DNA from 4 places in the Agrobacterium sp. NPDC090273 genome. Region 2 is predicted to be linked to each of the others. Evidence: predicted binding sites of a transcription regulator. Region 2 holds the regulator's gene; each other region holds the start of a gene.
The links. The regulator LexA, encoded in region 2, represses DNA repair genes until DNA is damaged. The targets are predictions, from matches to a motif close to TGTTCNNNNTGTGTTCNG.
Positions count from the first base shown of each region.

Region 1: a site for LexA is predicted at 2,847-2,864, ahead of ACIQT8_RS00720 (nucleoid-associated protein). Genes of this name have one in related genera too.
Region 3: a site for LexA is predicted at 1,856-1,873, ahead of dinB (DNA polymerase IV). Genes of this name have one in related genera too.
Region 4: a site for LexA is predicted at 2,590-2,607, ahead of ACIQT8_RS24680 (ATP-dependent helicase). Genes of this name have one in related genera too.

Region 1 covers NZ_JBIVYN010000001.1:136,128-140,680, reverse strand. Annotated here, with positions in the region: gene ACIQT8_RS00730 (amidase) at 1-519, shown strand, start outside; gene ACIQT8_RS00725 (hypothetical protein) at 621-1,808, opposite strand; gene ACIQT8_RS00720 (nucleoid-associated protein) at 1,786-2,802, opposite strand; gene ACIQT8_RS00715 (YciI family protein) at 3,097-3,384, opposite strand; gene ACIQT8_RS00710 (NAD(P)-dependent oxidoreductase) at 3,556-4,470, opposite strand.
Region 2 covers NZ_JBIVYN010000001.1:917,045-921,597, forward strand. Annotated here, with positions in the region: gene ACIQT8_RS04555 (hypothetical protein) at 1-381, opposite strand, end outside; gene ACIQT8_RS04560 (DUF2161 domain-containing phosphodiesterase) at 891-1,538, shown strand; gene lexA (transcriptional repressor LexA) at 1,755-2,483, shown strand; gene ACIQT8_RS04570 (glutathione S-transferase family protein) at 3,068-3,745, shown strand; gene ACIQT8_RS04575 (ComEC/Rec2 family competence protein) at 3,771-4,553, opposite strand, start outside.
Region 3 covers NZ_JBIVYN010000002.1:127,845-132,397, forward strand. Annotated here, with positions in the region: gene ACIQT8_RS06980 (GAF domain-containing protein) at 1-431, shown strand, start outside; gene ACIQT8_RS06985 (amidohydrolase family protein) at 483-1,709, shown strand; gene dinB (DNA polymerase IV) at 1,914-3,008, shown strand; gene ACIQT8_RS06995 (3'-5' exonuclease) at 3,276-4,262, opposite strand; gene ACIQT8_RS07000 (nuclear transport factor 2 family protein) at 4,332-4,553, opposite strand, start outside.
Region 4 covers NZ_JBIVYN010000013.1:120,906-125,458, forward strand. Annotated here, with positions in the region: gene ACIQT8_RS24675 (homocysteine S-methyltransferase family protein) at 1-109, shown strand, start outside; gene ACIQT8_RS24680 (ATP-dependent helicase) at 388-2,457, opposite strand; gene ACIQT8_RS24685 (FAD-binding oxidoreductase) at 2,820-4,241, shown strand; gene ACIQT8_RS24690 (ABC transporter substrate-binding protein) at 4,321-4,553, shown strand, end outside.

The sequences.
Region 1 (4,553 bases), 780 kb from region 2:
GGAATGTCCGAGACCGCTCTGAACACCCATGGGATCTCTATCTTCCGCCCGGACGAGTACCCGATCTCGCTCATGGAATGGGCTCGTGACAATGTGTCTGGTGTGAAGGACGCTCCAGCGAGCATCAAGCTGTTCTTTTTCATCGCAGAGCACGTGAAAAAGAATGTTGGATATGTGGGCTATGCGAAGGGCTGGAATGCGGCGCGCATGCTCCGTGCGGAGTACGACAAACTTCTGGAGGACGTAGATCTCCTCCTGATGCCCGCTACGCCAATGACTGCTCTCCCGCTTCCTGACGAGAATACTTCGCTGGAAGTCGAGCTCAAAACATCCCATCCGATGGCGTTCAATACTGCGCCGTTCGATATTAGCCACCACCCTGCTCTCACCCTGCCGGCTGGCGGAATCAACGGAATGCCCGTCGGCATGATGCTTGTCGGGAGACATTTCGATGAGGCTACCATCTTTAGGGCAGCAGCAGCGTATGAAGCTACGGGCGAAGGGGCGTATCGGCGATAAGTGTCACAGAGCCCGGGAACTGTGCGGTTGCCGGGCTACCACACCTTCGACCAACATTGGGTGGTCATTTCTGCCAAAGATCACGTTATGCAGGAGTCGGCTTAGCCTGCGATGCACGAAATAACGGATTTGCCATTGAGGTAAGAATATGAGGCGGTCGCTATGCAGGCAGCCCCTATGGCCACGACGGCAATAACGACGAGCGCAATCTTGTGATAGGTAATCCGCCACTGAAGATTATCAAAGGCGGTTGTGATGGAATCTCCTAAGGCAGCAAATTCGTTACGAAGCTTTGTTTGCTGTCGTGAGACATCCTGCTCAATTACCGTCAATGTGAGATACTGATTGATTATTGCGACGGTAAGCAGTGCGATAAACACCCAGGCACCGAAAATTACTGCAGTGTTGCTCCAGAACGGCAGGCCGCAATTGGGAGCCTCTTTCAGTTGCGTCGCGACAACAATGGTTGCGACCGGGATACCCAGCAACTGACCTTGGATGTCAACGATCGTCTTGTGAATCTTCCCGATTAGATCGACACGGGCGGCTTCCATTTCACCCTTGATCTTCGAGTAAGAGAAACTCGATGCAAAGAGCCGATAACCGTTCGCGACCTCTTCAACTATCGCATCAAGATTGCGCAAGAGATACGCTAGCCTGGATTGCGGCTTTTGACTCGCCACAAGCTTGACCACCGCCTGAGACAGTATCGCAAGCTTCTGATCCTTATGCATTGAATCCGAGAACACCGCGCAAAGCTTTGCCACATCGGACAAGTTGATATCGAGCATTTGCCGTTCAGAAAGCCGGAGAGGAATAGCGACCTTGCTATCGGTTACGAACACCATCTCTTGACGTGTTTTATCGACGTAAGCAGCAGCCTCCGCAACAAGTTCCATCACCGAAATCATTTGTCGGTATCGAATTTGAAGGGACTGCGGTGGATGGTCCTTGCTGCTTATCTTCGGCCCGATGATAAAATAATTATCCGGTTGTCTAAGGAGCGCGCCGTCAACCTTTAGCAGCGCGTCAAAATCATTGACCAACCATCCAAGTGATTTTTTAGGCGCAGCTAGATGGAGGCGAAGCGTGCGCCCGAGGACAATGTCGCTGTCTTCGCCTTCCAGTAAGGAAATCTGCGCCGCGCTGTGGTTTTCTTCTTTTGTTACGAGTTTTACGATGGAAACGATGTTGTCGTCGTTGAGCGTAAGAGTCCCTTCACGGTCATCTTCGATGACCATTCGCTTGTAGACTTCTAATAAATGCTCAAACGAGAGATTTTCCATCATCAATATCTGAACGCAGATCATTCAACAAATCTAGCGGTAATTCGCGAAGGATCAGAACGTTGTTTTCCTTGTCAAAAGAAATGGGACCGGAATTCAAAGCCTCACGATCAAACTCTAGGCTCCAGTGTTTTGTTTTCGCCTGAAACCGCACCAAGCGCGCCAGACTACCGCGATGTGGTACAAAGTGATCGTTTAGCTTTCTCTCCGGATCTGTCAGAGTTTCAAGCAGTGCATCCGGATTTTCCGGCTCCATTTCATTGGAGAACGCCGAAAGCGACAGCTCCTGCTGACCCTTTGCCAGTCTCTCGCAAATATCCTTCGCTTTCTTTAAGAAAGCCTGCTTTTCCTCGCCTCGCCATCCGTTCGCTTCCGCATAGTCACCGATTGCCTTCACCAAGGCCTGGGTATCGTATCGCTCCGCGACGGAGGTATCGCAACCCAAGAACTCCTTGAAGTACTCGGCGATATCGCCCTTGCCTTTGAGAAAGCTGATGTAGCGGTCTTCGCCAGCCAACCACCCTGTCATGTTTATGCGGCCAGCAAAACGAAAGCCTTCCATGTCCAGATGCTTCACATCCTCGACATCCAGCTCTTCAGTGAGGGCTGCGCCGAGCGTATCATTGATGATCGCGACAAGCAGATAGTCTTTCGCGTCTCGTTCAAAGTGGGCAAAAAAAACGTGACCGCCGCGCGCATTTTTTTGACTGGCCTCCTTCTTAAGGGTCAGCATCATGGCGGAAGTTAATGCATTGAAATCACCGTAGTTGGAATCAACATACTCCCGGACATGCGTCTGTGTCGGGTAGTTGGTCTCGTCATCAGCAAACTTGCCATGCGACTTCGATGCTCGGCGGTGGTAAAGACTGTATAGTAGATCAATAACACGTTGAGCCGTGTTCGTTACGGCAAGGTCATTCTTACCGAGTTTGATCCCAAATCCCCGTTCGGCAGCTTCGAGATCGTGAATAGCAACTTTCTTGATTACGTTCGTCAATTTCAATTTCCTTCAAGCTCACGGAACAAGACGTGAGTCTCAGAAAGAACACAAGTATAACGAGAAGATCTGAACGACATTAGTTGAGCATTGCCAATTGTTGCTGATCGGCACTTGGCATACTGCTCGTGTACCCGCCGACCAAACGCGTGAACACCCAATGTTGATGGAGATGGTAGCTTGCGCTTCCTCAAGCGGATTTAGCCGCACCCCAGAATAAATGCCAAAAAAAATCGGCACGCCGGAGGCTGGTGTGCCGACATAACGGTTTCGGGAACCTACCGAACTAACGGTCTAGCGGTTGTCTGTCGATTTCAAGTAGGGATGAATGTTCACATCACGCCAGACACCATTAATTCCAAATGGGTCATTCGCACTGAACTTTCGTGCGGCTACGAGGTCGTCGGCCTCAACGACAAGCAAGCTTCCAATTTTTTCCTCAGATCCCTCCGCAAGCAGTGGGCCTGCGATCAGGATCTTCACGGTGTTCTGATCACGAAGATATGCGCGATGTTCGTCGTAATGCTTCTGCCGGAGCCCCGGTGTAGCTGGATTATCTATGCAATAGATAGCGATGTGCATTTTACGCCTTTCGGAGGTCCTATGTTTGCCTTTCGGCTGCGGCAGGACGTTTTGCTGGGTCAAGCTGTTCGGGACCGCCTGCGGTCAGCACGCAGTCCCGAACGAGCCGAAGATATTAGGGCAGTGAGCAACTGATTTCCGCCCGGATCTCGGCTTGGTGAGCGCAAGCTCTTACGATGCTTTGCGCTGCGCTTCGTGACCCTGCTTGGCAAGAGATAGCACGAGCGAGGTGCAATCCATATCCTTGCCACCATCCTTGATATGCGCATTCAACAACTCGTACGCGGCCTCAGCCGTTGCGACATTCGAGCCGGCATTGCGTGCGACCTCCAAGGCCAGCGAAAGATCTTTTGCAAGCAGCCAAGTTTTGAAACCAGCTTTGTAGCCGTTCGATGCAGGAGATTCGGGTACAACGCCGACCCCTGGGTTCCAGAGCTTGAAGGCCCAGTTGTTGCCTGAGGAACGCAAAACGATCTCGTAAAGCGCCTTGAGATCGAGACCCAGGCGGTTAGCCAAATCGGTCGCTTCGCAGTTGACGGTCACGCAAACGCCCATGATGAGGTTGTTCACGATTTTTGCTGCCTGACCTGCTCCGTCGCCACCGACGTAGGCGATATAGTCACCAATTGGCTGTAGGAGCTCTGTCACGCGATCCGCGTTCTTCTTGTCGCCACCGATCATGAAGGTCAGGTTGCCGTCACGAGCACCCTCGGTGCCACCGGAAACCGGAGCCTCCATGAATTCCGAGCCAACATTTCTGGCTGCCGCATGGATTTCGTGAGCGTTGTCGACACCGATTGTTGAGCAATCAATTGCAAGAACGCCCTTCGGGGCATTTGCGTATACACCGTTCGGCCCAAGGAGAACGTCCTTCACATCGCTCCCAGTAGGCACCATCGTGAACACAACATCTGCATCCTTGACTGCTGCAATCAGAGTGTCGGAAACTGGCAGGCCGAGGGCGCGGGACTGCTCGCGTGCAGTCGCATCGATATCGAATCCGACCACCTCGTATCCAGCGTTCTGCATGTGTTTCGACATCGGCTTACCCATCAAGCCAAGTCCGATCCAAGCAATTTTCGTCATTGTCTAACTCCTCCTAGTTATCCTCTGTCGGCGAGATGTGACCGACACCGTGGGGCAGAGTACGTCGTAACTTCGAGCAATAA
Region 2 (4,553 bases):
CCAGGCGGGCAGCGTTGCTTCCAGCGCTTTCTTTTCGCGCTGGTTTCTGTCTGCAACAACGGCGAGGCGCACCAGACTGCCGAGCGGGATCGGGATACCGTTGATACCGACGTCGGGAATGAAGTTGGCGGCGTGCGGCCCGGCGTTGAGATTGTTGTTCTTCAGGATATATGCGCACTGGTTATCCCGCGTCGGCTCCTTGTTCTGCGCCTTGCGCTTCTGATTGAGCTCCACGATCAATTTGCAGTTGGCGACTGTGGAGTTCAAAAGCAACCGGTCATATTCGGCGCGCTTCAAAGCTTCCGGAGAATTGGGCGACACGGTCTGGCATCCCGTGGCCACCAGCAGGCCCAGAAACAATGCGAATTTCATGCGTTTCATGCGAAATTTTCCCGCTCACGCGCCATATCTCCATGCGGAGACACTGGCAGCGATCCATCACGATTTCAGAAAGATGCTTTGAGCGGCAAAGAGCCTTCTGTCCCACAAGACGATCCGGTCATGTCCACATGACCCTCGAAAGCAGGGCCGTAGATATCGTGACACAGCCATTTGGCAACCCAGAGACGTGGGAAGCTGAGAAGATCGTAAAAAAGGTGTAAGCGTTTTCATTCGAAGCCTGCGGGGTTGCGGCAATCCCCGGAGATTTATCCTGATGCCTTTTTCCATCGAGACCCGTTGCGAAAAACACAAAGGGCGCTCGATCCGTTTCTGGAGAGCGCCCTTTGCAGACCCGGACAGCATTGCGCGAGGAAAACCACTGCTGCAAGCCATCGATAACGGGTGATGATCCCTAGATGAGGTGGCGCCCCTCAGTTTTCAAGGGGTGTCGTGATCCAGCACCGTCTTGCTGTATGGTCGCCAGACGATTCTTTCTTCCGAGTGCCCGCATGGAAACCTCCCTCTACCAACCTGTGAAAGCCTTCCTTGAAAATGCCGGCTATACGGTAAAGGGCGAAATCGGCGGCTGCGACCTTGTCGGGATGAGTGACGGTGATCCGCCTGTGGTGGTGGTGTGCGAACTGAAACTCGCCTTCAATCTCGAGCTGATCCTTCAGGCGATCGATCGTGCCGCGATATCCGACGAAGTCTGGATCGCGGCAAAAATGTCTGTCAGTGGCCGAGGGCGCGAGACCGATAAGCGTTACCGCGATCTTTGCCGGCGGCTGGGAATTGGCATGCTTGCCGTCTCCGAAGGCGGTCATGTCAGTGTCATCGTCAGTTCGGTATCGCCGATGCCGCGCACCAACCCGAAACGACGCTCGCGGCTGATGCGCGAACACCAGAAACGCAAGGGTGATCCGGTCCTTGGCGGCAGCACACGCATGCCGCAGATGACAGCCTATCGCCAGCAGGCGCTGGGATGTGCGAAAGCGCTCTCCGAAGGACCGCTCCGGCTTCGGGAAGTCAAGTTGAACGCCCCCGATGCCGGCAAGATATTGCAATCGAACGTCTATGGCTGGTTCGAACGGCTTGAGCGGGGCGTCTATGGTTTGACGGAAGCTGGCCGCGAAGCCTTGGTGCGCTGGCCGACGTGAGATTGCGTGACGCGCTTTAGGAGCTGGATCAATTTGCCTGAAACGCTGTTTCGGGGGCCTGGGACACACAACCGGAACAAAACGCGTCACTCATCAAAATAACCGATTGCAGTTTCACGAAATTTTAGGGGATTGCAGAACACATATGGAACATATAGTGTTCGTTCTGTATTTGTTTCGCAACTTTTCGATGCGATTCTCAAGGGTGTTTTCCTCATGCTGACGCGCAAACAACAGGAATTGCTTCTCTTCATTCATGAGCGAATGAAAGAATCCGGCGTGCCGCCGTCCTTCGATGAAATGAAGGATGCACTCGATCTTGCTTCCAAATCCGGTATCCACCGGTTGATTACCGCGCTTGAAGAACGCGGATTTATTCGCCGGCTACCGAACAGGGCGCGCGCACTTGAAGTCATCAAGCTGCCCGAGGCCTATTCGCCCGGCCTGAAACCGCAACGCGGCTTCTCGCCAAGCGTTATCGAAGGCAGCCTTGGCAAGCCTAAGGCGCCTGAGCCAGCCCCTGCCCCATCGCTGAAACCCGCCAGCAATGATTTTGCCGGTGCGGTCAATGTTCCCGTCATGGGCCGTATCGCGGCCGGTGTGCCGATTTCGGCGATCCAGAACAACACGCATGACGTGGCAGTGCCTGTGGACATGCTGGGTTCTGGCGAACACTACGCGCTGGAGGTCAAGGGCGACTCGATGATCGAGGCCGGTATCTTTGATGGCGATACCGTCATCATTCGCGATGGCAGCACGGCCAATCCGGGCGACATCGTTGTGGCACTGGTGGATGACGAAGAGGCAACGCTGAAACGCTTCCGCCGCAAGGGCGCTTCGATTGCGCTCGAGGCTGCAAACCCGGCCTATGAAACCCGAATCTTCGGACCTGACCGGGTGAAAATCCAGGGCAAGCTGGTTGGCCTTATCCGGCGTTATCACTAACGCCGCATCGATCTGTATCGACGCTTGAACCGCTGGCCATTGGCTGGCGGTTTTGCTTTTGGGCGTGACACAATGGATTGTGTCATTTGCGGTGTTTTGCGTCGTGCCCATAAAGGGCTGAAACACAGATCCGGTGTGGAACCGGGTCCTGAGCATCGGCTTTATCTCGGCAGGGATATGAACAATCTTTGGCATGATGGAGAGAGATTGGTCGGGTGCTGGATAGTCTTGCCGAATAAATCGTGAGGCTGCGTTTTGTCTGACGAGACACCGCCTGCCGGAGCGCTCCCGCGAAAAACGTTGGTCGAGCGACGGTGATCCTTCACAACAGAAGCCAAGCCAGTCCGGTCGGCATCTGTTGGCGCGAGAAAACGATGAGGAAGCGCGGGGGGCAGACGGTCTGATTTCGACTGAACCGGCCCGCTTCGCTGGATGACAGCGTGCCGGTCTGATTGCATGATCCGGTGTAACGGCTCATTTCGAACCGACCCATCATTTCGGCTTATGGGAGCCATGGAATATTTTCGATATTCGAAGCGTGTATCCTGGTCGTAAGAAAGCCAGATCATATCGGGGAGCATGCCATGTACGATCTTTATATCGCCAACAAGAACTACTCGTCCTGGTCGCTGCGACCGTGGGTGCTGATGCGCACGCTGGGCATCGACTTCAACGAAAAGCTCGTGCCATTCGGGCAGGATGTGCCCTTCACCACTTTTTCGCCAACCGGCAAGGTGCCCTGCCTGGTGGATGGCACGACGACAGTGTGGGAATCACTTTCGATCGTCGAATATCTGGCGGAACGGCATGATGGCGTCTGGGCCGCTGACGCCATCGCCCGCGCATGGTCGCGGTCCGCGGCCAGCGAAATGCATGCCGGCTTTTTCTCGCTGCGCAATTTCTACCCCATGTGCGTCGGCATCCGTGCCACGCCGAACCCGGACAATAAGGGTCTTGCGGCGGATATTGCCCGGATCGATGCACTGTGGAGCGAGGGGCTCTCCCGCTTTGGTGGCCCGTATCTGGCCGGTGCGGAGTTTACCGCTGTCGACGCCTTCTTCTCACCCGTGGCGTTCCGTTTTCAGTCCTTTGGCGCCGACCTTTCACCAGCGGCAAAAGCCTATCTGGAGCGTCTTCTCGCCCTTCCGGCGATGCGCGACTGGTACGACGCCGGCCTGAAGGAAATCTGGCGCGACGAACCGCATGAACAGGAGATCCGCGACGTCTCAACCGTGGTTGCCGATCTGCGCAGCCAGGCTTGAAAAATCGTCATTGGTGCGGCGGCCCTTATGGCGTCGCCGCAACCAGTTCCTCGATCGTTTCAGATGTCTCACGGTCAAACGACCGAGTTTTCCAATCATAGGAGCGGTGTTCGCTCCAAGGGCGGTTCGTGCCCGCCATGGCCGTCGCCAACCGTCCAATCGGCCCGCCTTCATTCTCATGAGACAGCGTCATTTCCACCGAACCTATGCGCCGCAGGACATCGCGGCTGAACAGCACCGCGCCCGAACGGCACTGCTGGAATGAGGTTCGTCTGCTGGTGACGATGATATCGGCGATATCGCAGGCTGCCCCGGTCAGCGACGTATCCTCGAGAACGACGATGCGCTGGCCCTTGGCGCTGCGGGCAGCGCACCAGAGACTTCTGTGGCAGGTAAAGCCCTGACCCGCTGCAGCCAGCGCCTTGCCGATATCCTCAATCGCCTTCGCCCTTTGCTCATCGGAAAGGCGCCGGCTCTCCCTCGACGGCTGGGCGCTCTGCGGATTGGTCTCCTTCATCTTTTTCTCGGTCTTGAGAAAGATCGGTGAGACGGTTTTTTCCGGCAGCAGCAAGGCGCGGGACCATTGGTCGTATACAAAACCGGACGGTCGTGTCTTGGTTGTCGCCACCGTGCTCTCCCCGACCAGCCCGACCAGCGTTCCATCCTCATAGATCAGCAGATCGGGCCTCGGGCGGTGATGTTCGGCCACAGAGAGGCCGAAAGCCAGGAACAGCAGAGGAATGCCTGACAGGGCAAGCCGCGTGCGAAACAGCGAGAGCAGCAGGAAGCCTGCCGTGGAAAGCGCCAG
Region 3 (4,553 bases), on a different contig from region 2:
AGCCGGAGCCCTTCTTCCAGGCTCTCGATTCGTTGCTGCAGCAAGAGGTCGGCCATATCCTGTTCACCCTGCTTGCTGTTGATGGCGGCGAGGTTGTGCGCATCTACTCCTCCGACACCGAGCATTATCCCGTTTCCGGTCGCAAACCGATGACGGACACGCCTTGGGGCCGACATGTGATCGGTGAACAGAAAAACTTTCTGGCCAAGGACATGGATGGCCTAAAATGGGCGTTTTTCGATCACGAACTGATCGCCAGCCTTGGCGGCGGCACGCAGATCAACGTTCCGGTCATCTTTGATGGGACGTGCATCGGTACGATCAACCTGACGCACCGCGCCGGAAGTTATGACGAAACTCACGTCGCCCGCGTCGAGGCTCTCGCCCCGTGGCTTGTCCCCTATTTTCTTCAGGCCGCACGCCAATCCTAGCCGCTGGCGCCTATCTCGCATTCCCAGACATTCGATTGAAAGCTTATACCAATGACAACAGTTCTTTTGAAAAATGCACGCGTGGTCGACGGATCGCAGGATAAGCCAACGGATTTGGTCGACATCCTGATCCGAGACGAGCTGATCGTTGAGGTCCGCAGCGGCGTGAGCGAACAGGCCGATACGATCATCGATCTCGCTGGCAAGATCGTGATGCCCGGCCTGATCGACGGACATGTGCACGTCATTGCCACCAAGCTCGATCTCGGCTCCAATGCGGATCTGCCGAATTCGCTGGTGGCACTACGTTCCGCCAACATCATGAAAGCGATGTTGATGCGCGGTTTTACCACGGTCCGCGATCTCGGGGGTGCAGACCACGGCCTCGTTGAGGCCCTGGAGGAAGGAACGATTATTGGCCCGCGATTGATTATCTGTGGCAAGGCGCTGTCTCAGACGGGTGGTCACACCGATTATCGCGGCCGCTTCAACCGTCGATCTGTTGAGCATTACCCCGACCAACTCGGTGCGCTGGGCCGCATCTGCGACGGCGTTGACGAGGTTCGACGCGCCTCCCGCGAAGAAATCAAGGCTGGCGCACAGTTCATCAAGTTGATGGCAAATGGCGGCGTATCATCGCCAACCGACCCGATCGCCAATCTCGGTTTTTCTCGTGAAGAATTGCTCGCTGCCGTCGAGGAGGCCGAAAACGCACAAACCTATGTCGCGGCCCATCTTTATACGGACGCTGCCATCCGCCGCGCAATCGAATGCGGCGTAAAATCGATCGAGCACGGCAACCTTATCACGCCTGAAACAGCGAAACTGGCAAAAGAGCGTGGTGCGTTCGTCGTTCCCACCAACATTGTCTATGATCGTCTGGCCAAGGATGGCGCTTCGCTCGGTCTGCCACCTGTCTCGGTTGCCAAGATTGAAGATGTTCGCAGCGCCGGCTTCAACGCACTCAAGGTCCTGCATGAAGCAGGAGTGACGATGATCTACGGCACCGACCTGTTGGGCGAGATGCATGAACATCAGTCCGAAGAATTCGTCCTCAGAGGCGAACATCTGCCGGCTGCAGACGTCATCCGCTCAGCCACACTCGATGCGGCAAAGGCGCTTGGTTATGAGGGCAAGCTTGGGACCGTTGCCGCTGGCGCGTTCGCCGATTTGATCGTGGTCGATGGCAACCCGCTGGAAGATCTCTCTCTGCTGACCGGTCAGGGCCGCCACATGCCCTTCATCATCAAGGGCGGCGAATTCGTCAAGACATCCTGATATCGCAACACTGGTGTTGCACCTGCAGATGCGGAAACATGTTTCGCATCTGCTTCAGCTTTTTAAATCCACTCAATAAACCTGCCCTGACATATTGGGCATTCGATTTCGCGGTCAAGCGTTGCGATCTCCGGTAACCGAGAGTATGTTCCCTCTTTGTTTCCAAATCATACCGCCTAAGGCGGCTAAGCTTCCAAGACCGCGATGAATGACGTTACCGAGATCCGAAAGATCATCCATGTCGACATGGATGCGTTTTACGCTTCCGTGGAACAACGGGATAATCCCGAATTGCGGGGCAAACCGGTCGCGGTCGGAGGTGCTGCCGCACGCGGCGTCGTTGCAGCAGCAAGTTATGAAGCCCGGGAATTTGGCGTGCGCTCCGCCATGCCCTCTGTCACCGCAGCGCGCAAATGCCCTGAACTCATATTCGTGAAACCGCGGTTTGAGGTATATCGCGCTGTGTCCCAGCAAATTCGCGCGATTTTTGCAGAATACACGCCTCTGATTGAGCCCTTGTCTCTCGATGAAGCCTACCTTGACGTCACCGAGAACTTGAAGGCAATGCCGATCGCAAGTGAGATCGCATTGGAAATCCGCGCAAAGATCAAATCCGTTACCGGGCTCAATGCATCGGCAGGCATTTCCTACAACAAGTTCCTCGCCAAGATGGCATCTGATCTCAACAAGCCGAATGGACAGGCGGTGATCACGCCAAAATATGGGCCCGCATTCGTCGAGCAGCTTGCGGTGAAGAAATTTCACGGCGTGGGACCGGCGACAGCCGAAAGAATGCACCGGCTTGGCATTGAGACCGGCTCCGATCTCAAGGCAAAGTCGCGGGTGTTTCTGACTGAGCACTTCGGAAAGTCAGGCGCCTATTTTTACGGCATTGCCCGTGGCATCGATGACCGCCAGGTTCAACCAGATCGGGTTCGCAAATCCGTTGGCGCCGAAGATACGTTCGTAAAAGACATCGACGATCTCGAACTCGCAATTGCTGAGTTGCGGCCGCTTGTCGACAAGGTATGGAACTACTGCGTGGAGAGAGAGATCAGCGGAAAAACCGTGACGGTGAAGATCAAATATTCTGACTTTACCCAAGCCACTCGCAGCCGGACCGGCCCCCTTCCCTTCGCCAATACCGTGGATGTATTCGAGGCTGCGTCTGCGCTGTTGACCAGCGTCCATCCGTTCAAACGCTCTATACGCTTGCTCGGGGTGACACTGTCATCACTCTCAACGGAAGCAGACCAGCACGATACCCAGTATCAGCCGCAATTTGATTTCAATCTGTAGCCAGAAACGAAAAAGCCTGCCGCGGGAGGAGGTGCGGCAGGCTTTCGAAAAAACCGAACAGCGACTGGGAGGAGGAGTGTCGCTGTTCCCTCAGGCTTCCCTGGGAGGAGGAGTGGGTCGCCTGAAACCCGAAGCTCTGTGGGAGGAGGTACATCGCTTCGTTGAGTTGATATATACAGCATCCCGGAAATCGCGTTAGGGGTCAGACCGCAGCGCAGCCATGCGTATAATGCAAAGCTCCAGAAAACCGTGCATGATTTAAGGCAATCACGCCCTGAAACGGTCGAAGGCAGTCAACCGCTTCGTTAACGGGTCAGCTTCCGAATATCGGTATATTTCGGTCCGCAGGTAATGAAGCTCAGGTTCCAGATCCGTCTCGTCGACTTCGATCCACCAGGATTTGGGGCGGCCTTCGCTGCCATCGGACCAGCGATAACCACGCGCCTTCAGATGGTCCTTCATCTCGAAGGGACTGTTTTCCGCAAAAATCCGAACTCGGGAGCGCTGGCTCGCCCGATAAAGCTCGCCAAAAGGTGTCGAACTCACCGCATCGACTTTCCGATCCAACACTTCGAGCAAAGCAAAGCAGTCATCCACGGCGCGGTGACCATCGTGGAAGAAACCAGCCTGCCCGATCAGATAGCCAAGCTTGGTGCCTTCGAAACCCCTTGCCGACCAATCGATCTCTGCATTCGAGCAAGCCCAGGCCTTGTTGGCGAAGATCGGCGAGAACGCCTCGCAGAACGGACGGTCGAAACCGGCGTTGTGAGCAATGATCAAATCTGCGGGATCAATCAATGACTGCACCGCCTGCAAGTCTATAACTTCGCCCGCAACCATTTCATCGGTGATACCAGTCAATTTCGTGATTTCGGCGGGAATGGAGATGCTCGGCTGCTGCAATCCGCCGTAGATACCCGTGACATCGCCGACTGCACCGTGTTCGTCGAAAGTGAAAGCGATCAGCCCGATCTCGATAATCTCGTTTTTACGGTGGCTGAGGCCGGTCGTCTCCGTGTCCAGGATCACACCCTTCAGAGGAAACTCGGAACGAGCATTGGCAGCGGTCTGCCGGGGTTCGAGTTTCTTCAGGATGCGGTATCGGCCGGTTGCGGCCAGGTGCGCAACCATATCACCCTCGTCCATGACTGCGGCGGCGGTTGTTTTTTTCACCCTGCCCTCGGCGGCAGGCTTTCCCCGCACCGGTGTCTGGTCATCTGAAAACATATCGAACTGTGTTGGCACGCCTAGCATTTCCTGTCGCATCGTAGGAGATGCTCTATCACGCCAACACGCCGACGTCATTCCTGCTGTCTGACGGCATCAGCCCGGGATTGGCGCGCCGGTTGGATCGGGAGGGCCGTCGAAGAAGAGATAAATCGCGGCGATTCTTCCGTTACGAGCGACGATGAAATCCGTGCCGGCATAAGAGGGCTTTTCACCCGGTTCTCCCGTTACCCATCTCACCCGCCCCGCCTGTTCATGCAGAACCTCTGCGGCGGATAGTGTCTGATATCGGAATGTCGGATGTGCGGCGCGAATGAC
Region 4 (4,553 bases), on a different contig from region 2:
CTGCTCCTGGGCAGACGCGGGTGCGACCTTGATCGGCGGATGCTGCGGTATCGGTGCCGCGCATATCCACAAGGTCGCGGACGCTCTTCGAACCGCTGGCCGGAACTGATGCAACATGGGCCCGTCTTGGCGATCCTGCTATCTCATCCTGGTGCTTTCTGGGTGTAAGAGATGACAACCGTTTCATAAGGTAGAGGGCTTTTAAACCCTCTACTGAATGGCATGGTCGTCGGGCGGACCTCTCCTGAAACGTAAAGCGTCGATGGTGAGAGCCAGCCGGTCTTGCGGAACACGTAATGAAGCGTTGCACACAAGACGATGATCACACCGATCAACGCTTGAAGCCTCCTCTTGTGTTTTGAGATGACTGCACGGCAATGGCGCGTCTCACTTCCACATGGATCGCATCCGTGCCCCAACATCGATACGGATCTGGTTGGCACTGCGCTCGCTGGCGTTCGCGCTGACTTTCGGCCAACTCGTCGTTTCGAAGAACTGCAGCAGGGTCGCGGGAATGAAGCGGGTTCTCGAGGCGTAGACATGGCGGTCGCCCTGAGCATTCTGCCCGTGCGTGAAAAATCGCTGCGGCGTAATCAGGGCCAGGCTGTCACGTGCCCGTGTCATGCCGACGTAGAGCAGACGGCGTTCTTCTTCCAGTTCAGCCGTGCTGCCGACGCCAAGGTCGGAGGGAATGCAGCCATCGACAACATTCAACAGGAAGACGGAGCGCCATTCCTGTCCTTTGGATGAGTGGATGGTTGAAAGGATCAGGTAGTCCTCGTCGAGAAGAGGAACGCCCGCCTGGTCGCTGGTCGCATCAGGGGGGTCGAGTGTCAATTCGGTCAGGAATCTTTCCCGATTGGCATAACCGGCTGCTATCTGTTCCAACTGAACGAGATCAGCCTTGCGAGTATCAGCGTCCTCGTGGATGCGATCGAGGTGAGGCTCATACCAGAGACGTGCCAATTCGATGTCATGCGGCCAGCCGGCACCCGCTTTGCGGAGGCCAAGCATAAGCTCGACGAATTTCGCCCAGTTCTCACCGCTCTTCGGTGGAGCCGGAATTTCTGCTAGCGAGATCAGTGGCTCGGGCTCGGCTGTAATCGTGTCGAGAATTTTACCGGCAGTCTGCGGGCCGACACCCGGCAACATTTGGAACAGCCTGAACCCGGCCACGCGATCGCGAGGATTCTGCGCGAAACGAAGCACGGCCAGCAGGTCCTTGACATGGGCGCTGTCGAGAAATTTCAAACCGCCAAATTTCACGAAGGGAATATTGCGGCGTGTGAGCTCGACCTCGAGCGCACCACTGTGGTTGGATGAGCGGAAAAGGACGGCCTGCTCTTTGAGCGTCATGCCGATTTCACGATTAGCGAGAACCTGTTCGACGATATAGGCCGCCTGATCGGTCTCGTCCTTCACTGTCACGAGCATTGGCCGCTGTTCGGATTGCCGGTCAGTCCAGAGGTTCTTGGTGAACCGCTCTCGCGCCAGATCGATTACGCCGTTGGCAGCCGCCAGGATCGGCTGCGTCGAGCGGTAGTTGCGATCGAGGGTTATCACATCGGCTGGCTTGGGCGAAAACTCGCTTGGGAAATCGAGAATATTGCGAATGGTAGCGGCCCGGAAAGAATAGATCGACTGCGCATCATCGCCAACGACCGTGAGGCCCTGGCCGCCCGGTTTCAGTGATCTGAGGATCGATGCCTGCAGGCGATTGGTGTCCTGATATTCGTCGACCAGAATATAATCGAAGCGATTGCCGATATCGTCGGCAAGTTCCGGCGCTGACACCATCTGAGCCCAATAAAGCAGGAGATCGTCGTAATCGAGGACGTTTTGGGCTTGCTTGGCCTCGACATAGGCGCCGAACAGTTCCTTCAGTTCGTTTTCCCATTCGCTCACCCACGGGAATGAATTCTTGAGCGCTTCCTTGATGGTGCACTCTGAATTCACGACGCGGGAATAGATCGCAAGGCATGTGCCTTTCGTCGGGAAGCGGTTTTGGGTTTTGGAAAAGCCAAGGTCATGCCGGATGATATTCATCAGATCGGCGCTGTCTTCCCGGTCGTGGATCGTGAAGTCGCCATTCAGGCCGATCTGTTCAGCATACATGCGCAAAAGCCGCGCGCCGATCCCGTGAAACGTTCCGGCCCAGGCGAGCGCGTCGGTCATGACAGCGGAATTTTCACCCAGAACCTGCCGGCAAATCCTTTGAACGCGCCTCGTCATTTCCGATGCTGCCCGCCTGGAAAACGTCATCAGCAGAATACGTCTGGGGTCTGCGCCGTTGACGATCAGATGTGTGACGCGATGCGCAAGCGTGTTGGTCTTGCCTGAACCGGCGCCGGCAATGATCAGCAACGGTCCACCTGTCTGGCCATCGGGCATTCCAATACCGTGCTCGACCGCTTCTCTCTGCCGGTCGTTGAGTTTTTCCAGGTAGGTCGCCGTCATCTGCTTTCCGTCGTTCAGGACAAGTTACTTAGAGTCTCGCGTTTTTTTCGCCGTTGCACCGCTGATTGGCAATCGCCTGCCTCCTCATTCGGGCATCGTGACGCGGAGAGCTTTTACGTCTGATAGCGCATCATGAACAAAAAAGGAACGCACCGGCAGGCGGAAGGTTGGGAATCCGTTATGGATTTGTTCGCGACTTATGCGCTGGCAAAGGGTTGGTCCCGGCGCAATGCTGAAAATCGGACAACAATCCAGGTGCGATTAAAAAATAGCCGTAAAGCCATCTTGTATATTGCTATAAACACGAAGAAATCGTAATATATACACAATAATCGTAATGCAATTAAATAATGGGGCAAACGATGGATCTTGTGGAGGAATTGGTTCGAAAATTCGGGGCCAATGTTGTCGTCACCAATCCCGCTGATATGGCGTTTGCCACGGAGGACTGGCGCGGTCGCTACCATGGTCGGGCGCTGTGTGTTGCCCGCCCTGTCGATGTCCAGCAAGTGTCCGATATCGTAGCGTTTTGTAGAGAGCGCGCCATTCCAGTGTTGCCGCAAGGTGGCAATACGGGCCTGGTTGGTGGCAGCATTCCAGACCCGGCGGGCAGCCCACCGGTCATCATCTGCCTGGATCGTTTACGCCAGATCATCAAGGTCGACCCGGTCAACAACACCATGGAAGTCCAGGCCGGTTGTATTCTGGCGAATATTCATGAGGCTGCCCAGGCAAATGGTCGCTTTTATCCTGTCAGCCTCGGTGCAGAGGGCTCCTGCCAGATTGGCGGCACGATCGCGACCAACGCTGGTGGAACCTCTGTTCTACGCTATGGGAATACACGCGATAACGTTCTCGGACTCGAAGTTGTTCTTCCTGACGGAAAAATCTGGTCGGGGCTGAAGGCGCTCCGCAAGAACAACACGGGCTATGATCTGAAGCATCTGTTCATAGGCTCCGAGGGAACGCTCGGGATCATTACTGCTGCCGTCCTTAAGTTGCATCCATATCCGGCGCGTGCGGCCGTGGCCTGGGCTGGTCTGGATCATCCGGATCAGGCGTTGAAATTACTGACTGCGGTGCAGGCGGCATACGGCGCCAAGCTCTCTGGCTTCGAATTGATGAACCGCAAGCAGCTCGATCTGGTGCTGGAAAACGTTCCTCAGCGCCGTTCGCCGCTCGACACCGAGCACGAGTGGCATCTGTTGATCGAGCTTTCCGATTCCGGCGGCGAGGACGATCTCGACAATGCGATGCAGAATGTCCTTGAACAGGCATTCGAGGCGGAACTGATCGGTAACGCCATGATTGCCTCCAGCGAAGCGCAAAGGGCTGCGATCTGGGAGGTTCGTCACAGCGTGTCCGAGGCCAATAAAAAGGCTGGTGTCGGTTTGACGACGGACTGCGCAGTTCCGGTTTCAGCCACCCCCCAATTCATCGATCAGGCAACGCAGGCCGTTAAGGCAATTGTACCCTCGGCGGAGATCGTCGTCGTTGGCCACATGGGTGACGGCAACATCCATTTCATTCCGTTCTTTTCATTCGATGCCTGGAATGCATTTTCCGACCGAGACGATCTCGCGTCGCGGCTGCGTCATGCTGTCAATGATGTTGCAGACAATCTCGGTGGAACGTTCAGTGCTGAACACGGCGTCGGCCAGGTCCAGCTCGCCGAGATGGACCGCTACAAACCCTCGGCAGAGCTTTCGCTGATGCGCGCAATAAAGTCCGCAATCGACCCTGAAAACCTTTTCAACCCTGGCCGGCTGCTCCCCAGGTCGTGAGCCGCCGCAGCCCAAGAAATAACAAGCCTGAAAAACAGGTGCTGACAAGGATCAACAACGTTCCAAGAGGAGAACGACGATGAGCATGAAGGATAAGTCCAACTGGACACGCAGACAGTTTTTGACGACAAGTGCCGTTGGCGCAGTAGCATTGACTGCCCCGGCAATCTGGACGTCTGCAAACGCACAGAGCAAGCGCATCATCGTCCGTGACGACGGCGGCATCTACACCAAGGCATATAACGCTGTCTATTATGGCCCATTCAAAGAGGCGACCGGTATCGAGGTCGTCGGGGTACAGGCAAACGCAGA